Regions from separate parts of the Mesorhizobium sp. M0047 genome, predicted to be linked through region 2. Evidence: riboswitches for the same ligand, from Rfam matches in the RefSeq annotation. Region 2 holds a riboswitch; the other holds the start of a gene.

Region 1 (3,403 bases), on a different contig from region 2:
GACAGATGCCTTGGTCGAGCCGACATCGGTGAGGATCGCGCCCGACTTCAATGAAGACGCAATTTCCTCGGCGATCGCGCCGGACGAGCCGACCGGCACCGAGACGATGACCAGATCGGCATCCCGGACCGCTTCGCTCGCATCGGTGGTGTAGGAATCACCGAGCCCAAGTTCTTTCGCTCGCGCCAGCGTCGCGGCACTGCGGGTCGAGATGGCTACGCGGCCAGCCAGCCCCTCGCGGCGGATGACGCGGGCCAGCGACGAGCCGATCAGGCCGATGCCGACCAGCGCGATCTTTTCAAACATCGGTGATGTCATGGTGTTCTAGCTTTTCAGGAATGTCGTGAGTGCGGCGACAACGCCGCGATTGGCCTCTTCGGTGCCGACGGTCATGCGCAGCGCGTTGGGAAAGCCGTAGCCGGAAACGCGCCGCAATATGTAGCCGCGTGCCGTTAGGTAGTCGTCCGCGGCCGCTGCCGAATGTTTCTGGTCGTCAGGGAAATGAATAAGGACGAAATTGCCAACGCTGGGCGTCACCCGCAGCCCAAGCTTGGTGAACTCCTCGCTCAACCATGCCAGCCAGGTCTCGTTGTGCGCGACGCTGCGCTCGACATGGGCGCGGTCGCGGATCGCCGCGATGCCGGCCTCGATCGCCGTTGCATTGACGTTGAAGGGGCCACGCACGCGGTTGATCGCGTCGACGATGTGCATCGGCGCGTACATCCAGCCGATCCGCGCCCCACCAAGGCCGATCTTCGAGAAAGTACGGGTCATCACCACATTCTCGGCGCTGCCGACCAGCTCGATGCCGGCTTCGTAATCGTTGCGGCGGACATATTCTGCATAGGCCGCGTCGAGCACCAGAAGCACGTGCCTTGGCAAACCGGAATGCAGCCGGCGCACCTCCTGGAACGGCACATAGGTGCCGGTCGGGTTGTTGGGATTGGCAAGGAACACGATTTTGGTGCGTGGCGTGATGGCGGCCAGGATGGCGTCGATGTCGGCGCGCTCCTCTTTTTCCTTGATCGTCACCGGAACGGCACCCGCCGACTGGATGTAGATCTTGTAGACCATGAAGGCGTGTTCGGTGATGACAGCCTCGTCGCCGGGCGACAGATAAGTCTGCGCCAGCAGGCCGAGGATCTCGTCGGAACCGTTCGAGCAGATGATGTTGGCCGGGTTGAGACCGTGCACTTCGGCGATCGCTTCGCGCAGCCGCCTGGCGGTGCCGTCGGGATAGACGTCGAGCTTTCCGGCAATCTCGCGCGCGGCTTCGATCGCTTTTGGCGAGGGACCGAGCGGGTTCTCGTTCGACGAAAGCTTGTAGACCTTGGCGACGCCGGTAGGCGCCGTGCTCTTGCCCGGCACATAGGCGTCGATGTCCATGATGCCCGCGCGCGGGGTTGGACGTGCCTTGTCCGGTGTCTGGCTCATGTCGCAAAATCCGTCGAGAACGCTTCCTCAGGGAAGCCGCAGCGGAAATACAAGCCGTGGCCCGCAATGTCGAGAGGTGACCGCCTCCGGACAATGGCTGGCCGTTGACGCCGGCCTGCCGCAGCCCTAGAAGGGGTACGAACTACCGTGGTGATTTGGCCGGTCGGCTTGCAGCCACGTTAAACAACTTGCTAAAGGGCCGTTTGCATCCTGTAACCGGCTTTGCGACTGCAATGCCGGTTTTTTATTGCCCGCGCCGGCCGGACACCGCATCGGCGTCGATTTTCGAAAAGCACGGTGCAGGGATCAAGGTGTGAGATGGATGCAATGGCCGCTCTGCGTGCTCGCAAAACCAACAACGAGGCCGACCAGCCGTCGAGCCCGGTTTTGCGTTTTGGGCCTGACAAGCCGCTCAAGCTCGACGCCGGCACGCTGCTGTCGCCGTTCCAGATCGCCTACCAGACCTATGGCACGCTGAACGACGCCCGCTCCAACGCGATCCTCGTCTGCCATGCCCTGACCGGCGACCAGCACGTCGCCAGCACCAATCCGGTGACCGGCAAGCCGGGTTGGTGGGAAGTGCTGATCGGCCCCGGCAAGATCATCGACACCAGCCGCTTCTTCGTCATCTGCTCGAACGTCATCGGTGGTTGTCTTGGTTCCACAGGCCCGGCCTCGACCAATCCCGCCACCGGCAAGCCCTATGGGCTCGACCTGCCGATCATCACCATCCGTGACATGGTGCGCGCGCAGCAGATGCTGATCGACCATTTCGGCATCGAAAAGCTGTTCTGCGTGCTCGGCGGCTCGATGGGTGGCATGCAGGTGCTGGAATGGGCGTCGAGCTATCCGGAGCGCGTCTTCTCGGCGCTGCCGATCGCCACAGGCGCGCGCCATTCTTCGCAGAACATCGCATTCCACGAGGTCGGCCGGCAAGCTGTCATGGCCGATCCGGACTGGCATGGCGGCAAATATTTCGAGCACGGCAAACGCCCGGAAAAAGGCTTGGCGGTGGCGCGCATGGCCGCCCACATCACCTATCTGTCGGAGGCCGCGCTGCACCGGAAATTCGGCCGCAATCTGCAGGATCGCGAAGCGCTGACCTTCGGCTTCGACGCCGACTTTCAGATCGAGAGCTATCTGCGCCACCAGGGCATGACCTTCGTCGATCGCTTCGACGCCAATTCCTACCTCTACATGACCCGGTCGATGGACTATTTCGACCTCGCAGCCGACCATGGCGGCCGGTTGGCCGACGCTTTTGCCGGTACCAAAACCCGCTTCTGCCTGGTGTCCTTCACGTCGGACTGGCTGTTTCCGACCGAGGAGAGCCGCTCGATCGTGCATGCGCTGAACGCCGCCGGCGCCTCGGTGTCCTTCGTCGAGATAGAGACCGATCGCGGCCACGATGCCTTCCTGCTGGACGAGCCGGAACTGTTTGCCGCCATCAACGGCTTCATCGGCTCGGCGGCCCGGGCGAGAGGGCTCAGCGCATGACCCTGGAAAGTTGCGGACTGGTCTGTCCAGGATCATGCTCCACGCAGGAGGCGGCATCATGAGTGTCAATCGCGACCAGCGCGTCGACCTCGAGGTCGTCGCCAATCTCATCCCGCCGCAGTCCCGCGTGCTCGATGTCGGTTCGGGCGACGGCTCGCTGCTCGAATTGCTGCAGGACACCAAGCAGGTCGACGGCCGTGGGTTGGAGCTGTCGCAGCGCGGCGTCAACGAATGCGTGGCGCGCGGCCTCTCGGTCATCCAGGGCGATGCCGACAAGGATCTCGAATTCTATCCCGACAAGGGCTTTGACTTCGTCGTCCTGTCGCAGACGCTGCAGGCCACCCGCAACCCGAAGCTGGTGCTCGACGAACTGCTCAGGATCGGCAACCGCGCCATCGTATCCTTTCCCAATTTCGGCCATTGGCGGGTGCGCCTGTCGCTGTTCATCCAGGGTCGCATGCCGGTGACAAAG
Region 2 (3,403 bases):
GGCCTGCGTGGTCGAGGCCTGGGCGCCGACTGTCTTGCCTGCAAGGGCCGCCGGTTCGGTCGAGGTGAGGTCGCTGTCCTTCGGCGCCACCAGGGCGAGCGGTGTCGTGTAGTATTTGTTGGTGAAGGAGACCTGCTTCTTGCGCTCCTCGGTGATGCTCATCGAGGCGATAATGGCGTCGAACTTCTTCGCTTGCAGGGCTGGAATGATGCCATCCCAGTCCTGGGTGACGATTTCGCACTCGACCTTCATCTGCGCACACAGCGCGTTGGCGATGTCGATATCGAAGCCTTCGACTTTGCCATCCGAGGTGATGGTGTTGAATGGCGGATAGGCGCCCTCGGTGCCGATCTTGATTTTCTCAGCTGCCTGCACCGACAGAGAGCCAGCCGCCATCACCAGCATGGCAGCGCCTGCTGCCGATATGATCCATTTCGAAATCTGCATTTTCTTGGTTCCCCTTGAACGCCGCCAGCTTGACGACCAGAAAGGCAGCCAAGCATGGCGAGGCAGCGCAGGCAAGTATTTTGCCTGGGGGTAATGGGTTCAGCGCGCGGGGCGGAAATGCTTGGACAGCTTCAAACCCTGCGCCTGGTAGTTGGAGCCGAGATCGGTGCCATAGAGCGCCTGCGGCCGCTTCAGCATGTGCTCGTAGACCAGCCGGCCGACGATCTGGCCATGGTCGAGGATGAACGGCACTTCGTGGCTGCGCACTTCGAGCACCGCCCGGCTGCCGGTGCCACCGGACGCCGAATGGCCGAAGCCCGGATCGAAGAAGCCGGCGTAGTGGACGCGGAATTCGCCGACCAGCGGATCGAAGGGCGTCATCTCGGCGGCGTAGAGCGGTGGCACATGCACCGCTTCCTGGCTCACAAGAATGTAGAATTCATCGGGGTCGAGCACCAGTTCGCCAGCGCCGCTCTTGTGGATCGGCTCCCAGAAGTCGACGACTTCCTGCGCAGCGCGCTTGTCGACATCGACGAGACCGGTGTGATGCTTGCCGCGATAGCCGACCAGACCGCTTTGATCGCCGTTCAGGTCGATCGACAGCGCGATGCCGCCGCCGGAAATGTTGGGCGGCTCCGTCGCGACCAATATCTGCGCGCGATGCAACTGATGCAGTTCGGCTTCCGACAGCAGCGCATTGCCGGTGCGGAAGCGGATCTGCGACAGTCGCGAACCGGTGCGCGCGACGATCGGGAAGGTGCGCGGGCTGACCTCGAGAAAGAGCGGGCCATGATAGCCGGCGGCGATCTTGTCGAACTCGTGGCCGCGATCAGTCATGACACGGGTAAAGATGTCGAGCCGCCCGGTCGAGCTCTTGGGATTGGCCGAGGCCGAAATGTTGGCTGGCAATGCCAGGCTTTCGAGCAAGGGCACGATATAGACGCAGCCGGTCTCCAGCACCGCGCCCTCGGTCAGATTGATCTCATGCAGCTTCAGCCGGTCGAGCTTTTCCGAAACCTTGTGGTTGGGACCTGGCAGGAAGGAGGCACGCACCCGCCAGGCCTTGTCGCCGAGCCGGAGATCAAGACTGGCCGGCTGGATCTGGTCGGCATCGAGCGCACGCGCCGACTTCAGCGCGCCGGACTGGAAGAGCGCCGAAATGTCCTGATCGGGAAGAATGCCTGTTTGCCGCAAAGCTGACTCCGCTGCAACGCCGCTGGTACAAACCTCTTAATCAAGCCGGCAATTGACGCAAGCGTGGCGCGGGTCTAAAGGGTCGTTATCCCGTGGTGATTTGGCCGGTCGGCTTGCAGCCACGTTAAACAAGTCGCTAAAGGACCGTCGGGCCGCAAGGCCGTATGGACCGGTTGCGACTTTCGCGGCCGGTTTTTTTGTGTCTGGAAGAAGAGCGATGAGCACCAACAAGCGCAACTGGAAGCCTCAAACGGCACTCGTTCACAGCGGAACGCTGCGTTCCGGTTTCGGCGAAACGTCGGAAGCGATTTACCTCACCCAGGGCTACGTCTATCAAACGGCGCAGGCCGCCGAAGCCCGTTTCAAGGGTGAGGAGCCGGGCTTCATCTATTCGCGCTACGCCAATCCGACCGTCGACATGTTCGAAAAGCGCATGTGCGCGCTCGAGGGCGCCGAGGACGCCCGCGCCACCGCCTCCGGTATGGCTGCGGTAACGGCAGCGCTTTTGTGCAGCGCCAAGGCCGGCGACCATATCGTGGCGGCCCGTGCACTGTTCGGCTCCTGCCGCTGGGTGGTCGAGACGCTGGCGCCAAGATACGGCATCGAGGCGACGCTGGTTGACGGCACCGACGTCGCCAATTGGGAAAAGGCGGTCAAGCCGAACACCAAGCTGTTCTTTCTGGAAAGCCCGACCAACCCGACGCTGGAAGTGGTCGATATCGCCGCGGTTGCCTCGCTCGCCAATTCGATCGGCGCCAGGCTGATCGTCGACAACGTCTTTGCCACGCCCTTGCAACAGAAGCCCTTGCAACTCGGCGCCCACATCGTCGTCTATTCGGCGACCAAGCACATTGACGGCCAGGGGCGCTGTCTCGGCGGCGTCATCCTGTCGGACAAGAAGTGGATCGACGAGAACCTGCATGACTATTTCCGCCACACCGGGCCCAGCCTGTCGCCCTTCAACGCCTGGACGCTGCTAAAGGGCCTGGAGACGCTACCGCTGCGCGTGCGCCAGCAGACGGAAAGCGCCGGCAAGATCGCGGATTTCCTGGCCGAGCGGCCGGAAATCGCCCGCGTCATCTATCCCGGCCGCGCCGATCACCCACAGGCTGATGTCGTAAAGAAGCAGATGTCGGGTGGCTCGACGCTGATCTGCCTGGATGTCAAAGGCGGCAAGCAGGCGGCCTTCGCCTTGCAGAACGCGCTCGATATCGTGCTGATCTCCAACAATCTCGGCGATGCCAAGAGCCTGATCACCCATCCGGCGACGACAACTCACAAGAACCTGAGCGATGAGGCGCGCGCCGAACTCGGCATCGGGCCGGGCACGCTCAGACTGTCGGTTGGCCTGGAAGACACCGAAGATCTGCTTGAGGATATCGCGCAGGCGCTGAAGGCCAAATAGCAAGCCTTTGGCTTTCAGGCGCCGGATGGCGTCTCTTCCAGCTTGGCCGCCTTGGTGCCGATGGTCATCGCATTGCCGCGCCACTCGACGGCACCGCCGAGCCAGCCGCGCGCCCACATCGCAGGCAGGATCAGGTCGCGCGTTACCATCGCCGCGACCATGCGTGGCGACAGGCACCAGCCCTTTGACCAGGCCAGGACGCACTCGGGAAGGTAGAAGGCCGCCAGCACGGCAATGGCGGTTGCCCAGGGGCTGATGCCGGCGCTTGCCGCCGCAATCAGCGCCAGCACCAGCGGCACCACCGCGCCAGTCAGGATTTCAGGCGCGAAGAACAGCGGAAAGGTGACGCGGCGCAGG

The links. Region 2 has a riboswitch for S-adenosylmethionine ahead of NKJ89_RS07885 (O-succinylhomoserine sulfhydrylase). Riboswitches for the same ligand answer to the same signal wherever they lie in the genome.
Region 1: another riboswitch for S-adenosylmethionine. It lies ahead of metX (homoserine O-acetyltransferase MetX); the one in region 2 lies ahead of NKJ89_RS07885 (O-succinylhomoserine sulfhydrylase).

What each region holds. Positions count from the first base shown of each region.
Region 1 covers NZ_JAMYUW010000017.1:4,861-8,263, reverse strand. The annotation lists gene NKJ89_RS17780 (prephenate/arogenate dehydrogenase family protein) at 1-318, opposite strand, end outside; gene hisC (histidinol-phosphate transaminase) at 325-1,434, opposite strand; SAM riboswitch at 1,572-1,649, shown strand; gene metX (homoserine O-acetyltransferase MetX) at 1,762-2,931, shown strand; gene metW (methionine biosynthesis protein MetW) at 2,990-3,403, shown strand, end outside.
Region 2 covers NZ_JAMYUW010000006.1:125,958-129,360, forward strand. The annotation lists gene NKJ89_RS07875 (ABC transporter substrate-binding protein) at 1-447, opposite strand, end outside; gene NKJ89_RS07880 (2'-deoxycytidine 5'-triphosphate deaminase) at 547-1,641, opposite strand; SAM riboswitch at 1,724-1,801, shown strand; gene NKJ89_RS07885 (O-succinylhomoserine sulfhydrylase) at 1,859-3,046, shown strand; gene NKJ89_RS07890 (ceramide glucosyltransferase) at 3,061-3,403, opposite strand, start outside.